Regions from separate parts of the Bacillus cereus group sp. RP43 genome, predicted to be linked through region 2. Evidence: riboswitches for the same ligand, from Rfam matches in the RefSeq annotation. Region 2 holds a riboswitch; each other region holds the start of a gene.

Region 1 (3,179 bases), 1.2 Mb from region 2:
TATTAATTTGTAGCTTCGTTATGTTTAGGAAGCGGAAAAGCATTACCAATTGCCGCAGCTCCAAGCATCGGTAATAATAAATTGAGCGGGAAAAACATGAGCAATAGTAATGTTATAGCTATTGGTTTTTTTAATGCATAGCTTGAAATAGCTGTCGTGACGATGGCTACAGAAGCTATTGGATCTATAGGGATAATAGAAGCTATAGCATATCCGATACTTGATCCAGCAAATATAATTGGGAAAATATGTCCGCCGCGCCAACCCGTATTTAAACAAACGGCAGTAATACATAATTTTAAAACCCCTGAAAGAAGTAGTACCCAGAAGGACAAATGGCTCCATTCAACGACTAAATCTTTTAATTGATGTTCCCCTGAAAATAACGTATACGGGAGAAAAGTTCCTGTAACTCCTAATAAAATACCGCCTATAATTCCAAGTGATACCTTGTATTCCCTGAAGGGATGGATTAATTTCTCTAATGCGAATTCTAATTTGAAATAAAAGAAACCAACTATAACACCAATGCTAGCAAGTGGTAGAAAGGCGATCCATTCATTAAGAGCAAGAGACCCTTCCCCAAAATCAACAATAAAGGATCCACGATTATCGAGTTTACTAAGCAATAAGTAAACGGAAAAACCGGCAAAAGTGGTAGCTAAATATACAATTGCTTTTTTTCCTTTCGAAAATTCATTAATTTGCTCACCCTCATTTTCATTCGGAGCTAAGTAACCGAATAATGGTGCATTAAAAATTACACTTAAAGTAGCACCAATTCCAACCTCTGTTAGTTCATTCATTCCCTTTAAAGCAAAATTAAAGCGATCTCCTACCCATGTACAAAGTCCACCGATAATTCCAACAAGTGCTGCTTCTGGGCCTAAACTAGCTCCAAATATTAAAACGATAATCGCAGTTAAAGTAGCTTTATGTACAAAACTGTATTCGATTCTACCTGTTTTTTTATATTCAGCCATCACTTCGGGCATAAGACGTGGATATGTACCGAAGTATTTTTGTGTTAAACCAACGAGGATACCACCGATGATTGTTACACAAATGGTGTAATAAGGCGGAGAAGAGAAAATAGTAGGTAAGTATCCCCAAATAAAGTGAATTCCGATATTTATTGTAACTAAAAATAACCAGACTGTAGCTCCTACTATAGAGCCTAAAAGAATGCCATATAGGACGAGTATATAGTGCATGTCCTTTTTATTTGTCATGTTGTACCTCCGTTATGTAAGTTTTCATGTAGAAAGGATTAAAAATGCTAGTGTGAAATGAATGGAATATATATAGTATCTTTTTGAGGGTTTGGCTTATTCAATATATTGAAATCTCATGAAAATTTGAAACAAACGCGGTTAAACCACTTATTTAATTCTATATATTGATCGGAGTTTTTAAAAGGTCTTTTTCAAATGAATATGGAATATATTTCTTTTGTTGTTTAAATTAAATTCCTCTCATTTAATTTAGAACATTCAGAAAAACTATTTGACATCAGGAAATTATTGCTATAAAATCAACGGTAATTGCATAGTCTTATCAAGAAAAGGTGGAGGGACAGGCCCGATGAAACCTTGGCAACAGCCGTATAACGGAATTGTGCCAAATCCTGCAGGTAATAATCCTGAGAGATAAGAAAGAACCTTAGAGCGTGTTTTCAAACTGCTCCTTTCTTGTTTTCAGGGAAGGAGCAGTTTTTTATTTTGCATAAAAGAAAGGAGAATGAGAGATGGGAGAATCATGGGGGAAAGGAACGATTTGTGTGCAAGGTGGCTATACGCCAAAAAATGGTGAGCCGCGTGTTTTGCCACTTTATCAAAGTACAACGTATAAATACGATACGTCAGATGATTTAGCAGCACTATTTAATTTAGAGGCAGAAGGATATATATATACGCGTATTGGAAATCCTACTCTAGCTGCATTTGAGCAGAAGTTATCAGATTTAGAAGGCGGTGTAGGGGCTGTTGCAACAGCTTCTGGGCAGGCAGCTATTATGCTTGCGGTTTTAAATATTTGCAGTAGTGGAGACCATTTACTTTGTTCTTCAACTGTTTACGGAGGAACGTTTAATTTATTTGGAGTGAGTTTGCGTAAGCTTGGTATCGATGTTACGTTCTTTAATCCTAATTTAACGGCAGATGAAATTGTGGCACTTGCTAATGATAAGACAAAACTCGTTTATGCAGAGTCATTAGGAAATCCAGCAATGAACGTTTTGAATTTCAAAGAACTTTCAACGGCAGCAAAAGAATTAGAAGTACCTTTTATCGTTGATAATACATTAGCGACGCCTTATTTATGCCAGGCGTTTGAACATGGGGCAAATATCATTGTCCATTCTACAACGAAATATATTGATGGCCATGCAAGTTCTCTAGGCGGCATTGTAATAGATGGAGGGAACTTCGATTGGACAAATGGAAAATACCCTGAGCTTGTCGAACCGGATCCGAGTTATCACGGCGTAAGCTATGTTCAAAATTTTGGAGCAGCAGCGTATATTGTGAAAGCACGCGTTCAGTTATTAAGAGACTACGGAAACTGTATGAGCCCATTCAATGCATATATTAGCAACATTGGCCTTGAAACATTGCATTTACGAATGGAGCGTCATAGTGAAAATGCTCTCGAAGTTGCTAAGTGGCTTGCTAATCATGATCGCATTGAATGGGTGAATTATCCAGGGTTAGATAGTAATGAAAATTACTCGTTAGCACAAAAGTATTTGAAAAAAGGTGCTAGTGGAGTTTTAACATTTGGTATTAAGGGCGGATTAGAAGCAGCAAAAGAATTTATCGCAAATGTAAAGCTTGCAACTCTTGTAACGCATGTAGCTGACGCAAGAACTTGTGTAATCCATCCTGCTAGTACGACGCACAGACAATTAAGCACAGAAAATCAGCGTTTAGCTGGTGTTACATCTGATTTAATCCGTTTATCGGTCGGTATAGAAGATGTTTCTGATATTATTGCAGATTTAGAAGCGGCGCTAGTCGGAGGCAAACAACATGCCGATCATAATTGATAAAGATTTACCAGCTCGCAAAGTATTGCAGAAGGAAAATATTTTTGTAATGACGAAGGAGCGAGCAGTAACACAAGATATACGTGCTTTGAAAATTGCTATATTAAATTTAATGCCTACAAAACAAGAAACA
Region 2 (3,179 bases):
CGCGAAATGGCGGATATTTATGATGAATGGTCTTTTCAGCAGCATCTTGTAAAGCTTTAACGATATGCTGCGGTGTTGGTTGATCTGGATTACCTTGACCTAGATTAATAACATCGTGACCAGCTGCAACGACTTTGTTAACTTTTGCAACAAGTGAAGCGAAAAATTGTGTCGGCAATGATGTTACTATCTCAGAAGGTTGAAATAATTTCATACTTTCCACCTCTTTTGAAAGTTGTTACAATTCTAGTGACAAATGATATAATCTTTCCAGTATTTTGTAAAGAAAAAAATGAGAATGGGGCTGAAAAAATGAAAGTCGCATGTATTCAAATGGATATTGTCTTTGGAGATGTAGAAAAAAATATTGAGAACGCTAAAAATAAAATAAGTGAAGCGATGAAGGAAAGACCAGATGTTATCGTCTTACCAGAACTATGGACAACAGGATATGATTTAACGAGACTTTCTGAAATTGCAGATAGAGAGGGAGTAGAAACGAAAGAAAAGTTGAAAGAATGGTCGAAACAATATGGTGTACATATTGTTGGTGGTTCCATTGCGAAGCAAACAGAGCAAGGTGTTACAAATACAATGTATGTTGTAAACAATGAAGGGAATCTAATCAATGAATATAGTAAAGTACATTTATTTCAGCTTATGGATGAACATAAATATTTAGTAGCTGGTAATGAGACAGGTGAATTTAAGCTAGATGATGTAGAGTGCGCTGGCACAATTTGCTATGATATTCGTTTTCCGGAGTGGATGCGTGTTCATACTGCTAAAGGTGCAAAAGTTTTATTTGTTGTAGCAGAATGGCCATTAGTACGTTTAGGGCATTGGCGTTTGCTTTTACAGGCGAGAGCAGTTGAAAATCAGTGTTATGTTGTAGCATGTAATAGGGCAGGAAAGGATCCGAATAATGAGTTTGCAGGTCATTCTTTAATTGTCGATCCGTGGGGTGAAGTTGTAGTAGAGGCAGATGAAGAGGAATCTATTTTATTTGGAGAGCTTAAATTCGAGAAAATTAAAGAGGTTCGCAAAGGAATTCCAGTTTTTGCAGATCGTCGTCCAGAATTATACAAATAAAATGTTGACAAGTGATTTTTATTCTTGGTATAGTCTTCATCATAAAGTTAAAGATTCTAAAAATTATAAAACTCTTATCAAGAGCAGGTGGAGGGATTTGGCCCGATGAAGCCCAGCAACCGACCGTAATACCATTGTGAAATGGGGCGTTTATGACGCCAAAAGGCACGGTGCTAATTCCAGCAGAAAGTAAACTTTCTGGCAGATAAGAGGGGAGAAGATAAACTTCAAACCTCTTTCTTTGTGGGAAGAGGTTTTTTTGTGCTAGAAAAACCTCTGAATTAAAAGGGGGAGAAGACGATGGGATATTATTCATTAACAGAAGTAACAGCTGTACACTACGCAAAAGAACATGGATACTTTGAAAAGAAAGCGAATGTAATCTGCCATGAAATTGGAGATGGCAATTTAAATTACGTATTCAAATTAGATGATGGAGAAAAGACGATTATATTAAAACAAGCACTTCCATATGCAAAAGTAGTTGGTGAGAGCTGGCCATTGTCAATAAAAAGAGCAACGATTGAAAGTAAAGCATTACAAATTTTCGCGAAGTATGTACCGGAATACGTTCCAGAAGTATACAGTCATGATGAGGAGTTGGCATTGACAGTAATAGAAGATTTATCAAGACTAACGATTACAAGAAAAGGATTAATAGACGGAGAAGAGTATCCTCTTTTATCCCAGCATATTGGTCGTTTTCTAGCACATGTTTTATTTTATACTTCAGATTTCGGTTTACAGTCAGAAGAGAAGAGGGTACTAGAGGGTACATTTGTAAACCCAGACCTTAGCAAAATTACAGAAGATTTAGTGTTTACAGATCCGTTTAGTCATTATGATACGAATGATTATGAACCAGAGCTACAACTAGTGGTTGATGAACTGTGGAGTGATAAAAATTTAAAATTAAAAGTAGCACAGTATAAGTATAAGTTTTTAACGAGAAAAGAAGCTCTCATACACGGAGATTTACATACTGGTAGTATATTTTCATCACCTTCTGAAACGAAAGTAATTGATCCAGAATTTGCAACGTACGGTCCATTTGGATTTGACATCGGTCAATTTATTGCAAATTTATTATTAAATGCTTTATCTAGAGAAGAAGAAGAGAGAAATGTACTATTTTTCCATATAGAGAAGACATGGAGTTATTTTGTAGAAGCTTTTACGAGGTTATGGATTGGAGAAGGTGTAGAAGCATATACGAAAGAAAAACAATGGTTACCGATTATTTTACAAAATATCTTTACTGATGCTGTCGGATTTGCTGGATGTGAACTTATTCGTAGAACAATTGGCTTAGCGCATGTAGCGGATTTAGATGAAATAGCAAATAAAGAAAAAAGAATTCAAGCTAAGAAGCAAGCGCTATACTTAGGAAAAGAACTAATAAAATATGAATCTAAGAGTGCTGATATTCAACTGTTTCGAACATTATTTCAACAGACAGTTGGAGGCGTAAAAGCATGAGTACAATTGTTACTGTTCCGAGATCTGTAAGTTGGAAAGGCGATGCCATTGCCGTATTAAACCAAACAAAACTACCGCATATTACTGAGTTTAAAACATTAACGACTATTGAAGAGGTATGGAAAAGCATTGTTATGTTAGAAGTACGCGGGGCACCTGCAATTGGAATTGTAGCTGCGTTTGGTTTGGCGCTTGCGGCAAAGAAATACGATGCTATAAATATCGATGAGTTTCAAAAGAAGTTTAATAGAGATTGTAACTATTTAGGGACATCACGCCCGACGGCAGTCAATTTATTTTGGGCAATCGATCGTATGAGAGAATCTATTCGAGAGGTTGCTACAATAAAAGAAGCGCAAAAAATATTAGAAGAAGAAGCGCTTCGTATTCAGCAAGAGGATGAAGCTGTGTGCCGAAATATTGGAGAACATGGTTTAACGTGTTTTAAAGACGGTGATAAAATTTTAACAATTTGTAATGCAGGGAGTATCGCAACTGCTAGATATGGTACTGCATTAGCACCGTTTTATATTGGGAAAGAGAAAGGTGTACATTTACATGCGTATGCATGTGAAACAAGACCAGTTTTACAAGGGGGACGTTTAACA
Region 3 (3,179 bases), 870 kb from region 2:
TAAAATGATGAACGGTATAGAACGGAAAATGTTTACGAACGCTCCAATCACCGTATTAATCGCTTTATTTTCCCATAAATTATCTTTCGCTGTCATAAAGAGTAATAGTCCTAAAATAAGTCCTAAAACAAATGTGGCAAGTGCTGCGATTGCCGTCATATATAACGTTTCACCAGTTGCTTCTAACATTTGATTCCAATCAACATTTGCGATTAACTTATCCATGTGCAATCACCTCCAGCTCTACTTGATCTTGATGAATTCCTTCTATTGCTTGCTGGATCGCTGTTTCTTCACCATTTAAATGAACGACTAAACTTCCGTAAGAACCGTTATTCGTTTGTGCGATATTTCCTTGCAAAATGCTAACTTCTATATCACTGCGTTGCATTAATCTTTGAAGTACCGGTCTTTCTACAGCCTCACCGACAAACTGCAAGCGAATTACTTTTCCATCTGGGTATTTTTCAATTAAACTTTCAATCGTTTCATTTGTATCTTCAGAATCCGTTAACTGCTGTACAAAGCGTTTCGTAATGTCTTGCTGTGGATTACGGAATACGTCAAGTACTGGACCCGTTTCTACAATCTTCCCTTTCTCCATTACCGCCACTCGATTACAAATTTTTCGAATAACGTGCATCTCATGTGTAATCAATACAATTGTTAAACCGAGACGCTTATTAATATCTAATAGTAAATCTAAAATTTGATCTGTCGTTTCCGGATCAAGTGCTGACGTTGCTTCGTCACATAAAAGTACTTGTGGATTATTTGCTAACGCTCTTGCAATCCCGACGCGCTGCTTTTGTCCACCACTTAGCTGAGATGGGTACGCGTCTCCTCTTCCTTCTAATCCAACAAGATGAATTAACTCATCGACACGTTTTCTTCTCTCCGCCTTATCGACACCTGCAATTTCAAGTGGGAATGCGATATTTTCACGCACAGTTCGTGACCAAAGTAAGTTGAAATGCTGAAAAATCATTCCAATTTCTTGTCTTGCCTTACGAAGTTCATTTCCAGTAATCGCTGAAATGACACGATTTGCAATTGTAATTTGGCCAGAAGTTGGTTTCTCTAATTGATTAAACAATCTGATTAAAGAACTTTTCCCAGCGCCACTATATCCGATAACACCAAATATTTCGCCTTTCTCTATTTGTAAGTTGGCGTTATCTACAGCAGTGACATCACCGCTTTTTGCCTTATATATTTTCTTTACATTCTCTAATAGAATCATGGTGTATCACCCCTTTTTTGTTTAAAAAGCGTAAGCGGCTCGTTTAGAATGTGAAGTGGATGGAGCTTCTGACGTAGAGGTGCTTTTTGCCTCATAGGAAGAAGCGAAGCCATCGAACATTCTAGCCGCTGGAGCTGGATTTCTTGAAAATTTTGGATAGACTCCGCATTTTTTTATTTTTGATGCGTGTAGTCCATCGTTATAGCTCCTCTTATTATTTGAATGTCCTCCGCATTCAAACAACAAAAAACCTTTCCGCTTCTAGAGAAGCAGAAAGGTTTATATGCGTATATAACAACACTATCCCTCTCTCTCATCTCTCAAAGCATTTGCTTTGCAGGAATTGGCACCATTTCAACATAAGTTGACGGTTGCCGGGCTTCACAGGGCACAGTCCCTCCACCTCTCTTAATAAGAGAAATCAGATTAAATTTTCGTCTGATTTATAATTTATGAAATTGTCTATATTTTATGAATTGAATTGTATCAATATCCACACGCCGTGTCAACAGAAATTTTCGCAAAAAAAGAAACTTCAGAATTTTAAGCCCCGACTGACATCGGTTTACATATATGAAACATCGATTCAACTAATAACATCGTTCGATAAGTTCCAGAATATTGTACCCGTCCATCACTCATTAACGTTTGCAACCTCATATTTCCAGTCACTAATTTTTGTACATCCTCTTCCTCTAAACAAACGATTTGTTCCGTTCCTCTCGCCTCTTTCAAAAGTTCTATATAATCTCTTGAAATTTGTAACGAGCAGCTTTCATCTCCAAAACGAAAATTAACAGTTCTTTCCCCTTGCCTTAAAAGCGGTTCTAAATGATATTGACCATTAGCGTAATTTACAAATGATTGAAGCAAAGAATATAATTTCATCCTAAACCACATCCCTCATATCACTTTCTATTACATACCATTCCCTCTTATTAAAGAGCAATCCTGTTACTTTCGCTCGACAAATACTGTATCTATCACGCATGTCGACATATTTCCCAAGAAATATGTCGAGGCGGCAAAAACTTTGCCGCCTACTTTAATTCCGTATATAAATATTCAACCGAATGAAATGCATATATTTTCTTCGTCAGTGTCCCATTTTCAAAAATAAGTAAACACGGTACACTTTCTATCCCATACTCTTTCGCTAAATGCGGGGCATAATTCAAATCTAACATTCCAATTTTTAAATCTTCAATCGTCATCTCAACGACCGTCAACATCTTCTTTGCTAATTGGCATGTTCCACACATTGGTGTATACACATATAACACTGTTTTTTCTTCATTTCCTATTAGGGCTGTAGCTTCGGCACCTGTCCAATCAATCACTTCTATCATTCCTTACCGTAAATATTCTGTATAAACGTCAATGTCAGCTCCCCATAATACATTTGCTAAATGTGAAGAAGGTGCAGTCGCCACCTCGCGATACGAGCGATCAATATAAATATGCTCTGCTTGCGGAAATTCTTTTCGGAATTGTTTCCTTAACTTTTCTCCTGCATCATCAGCATCCACTAGCACATATACGTCCTTATCAAAAAACTGATCAATGAGCTCATCCATTTTCGACAAACCAATTGTACCATTTGTACAAACAATTTCCACTGGTTCACGAATAATAGATTCAATCTTTCTTCTATCCGATTTACCTTCTACAATAATGACTTTTTCCACATAAATCATACGTCATCACCCGATCACCATATACTATACAACCTTTAACTTAGTATATAGTATATTCGTTATTTTCATGTTGTTTCCTGTTTATTTTTACAAAAGAAAAGCACAAGCGGCTCGCTCAGATTGTGAGGGGGATGGAGCTTCTGACATAGAGGCGCTTTTTGCCTCTCTGGAAGACGCGAAGCCACCGAACAATCTAGCCGCTGGAGCTGGACAATATCGAAAGCACAAGCGGCTCGCTC

What was found. Region 2 has a riboswitch for S-adenosylmethionine ahead of mtnK (S-methyl-5-thioribose kinase). Riboswitches for the same ligand answer to the same signal wherever they lie in the genome.
Region 1: linked by a shared signal. The riboswitch ahead of QCI75_RS00475 (bifunctional O-acetylhomoserine aminocarboxypropyltransferase/cysteine synthase) and the one ahead of mtnK (S-methyl-5-thioribose kinase) in region 2 are both predicted to bind S-adenosylmethionine.
Region 3: linked by a shared signal. The riboswitch ahead of QCI75_RS02370 (methionine ABC transporter ATP-binding protein) and the one ahead of mtnK (S-methyl-5-thioribose kinase) in region 2 are both predicted to bind S-adenosylmethionine.

The regions. Positions count from the first base shown of each region.
Region 1 is NZ_JARVHQ010000001.1:99,254-102,432, forward strand. It holds gene QCI75_RS00470 (chloride channel protein) at 3-1,232, opposite strand; SAM riboswitch class I at 1,552-1,656, shown strand; gene QCI75_RS00475 (bifunctional O-acetylhomoserine aminocarboxypropyltransferase/cysteine synthase) at 1,748-3,046, shown strand; gene metA (homoserine O-acetyltransferase MetA) at 3,030-3,179, shown strand, end outside.
Region 2 is NZ_JARVHQ010000001.1:1,349,239-1,352,417, forward strand. It holds gene QCI75_RS07165 (pyridoxal phosphate-dependent aminotransferase) at 1-214, opposite strand, end outside; gene QCI75_RS07170 (carbon-nitrogen family hydrolase) at 229-1,092, shown strand; SAM riboswitch class I at 1,164-1,304, shown strand; gene mtnK (S-methyl-5-thioribose kinase) at 1,393-2,571, shown strand; gene mtnA (S-methyl-5-thioribose-1-phosphate isomerase) at 2,568-3,179, shown strand, end outside.
Region 3 is NZ_JARVHQ010000001.1:475,562-478,740, reverse strand. It holds gene QCI75_RS02375 (methionine ABC transporter permease) at 1-225, opposite strand, end outside; gene QCI75_RS02370 (methionine ABC transporter ATP-binding protein) at 218-1,243, opposite strand; SAM riboswitch class I at 1,554-1,661, opposite strand; gene QCI75_RS02365 (hypothetical protein) at 1,787-2,131, opposite strand; gene QCI75_RS02360 (thioredoxin family protein) at 2,284-2,592, opposite strand; gene QCI75_RS02355 (toprim domain-containing protein) at 2,596-2,940, opposite strand.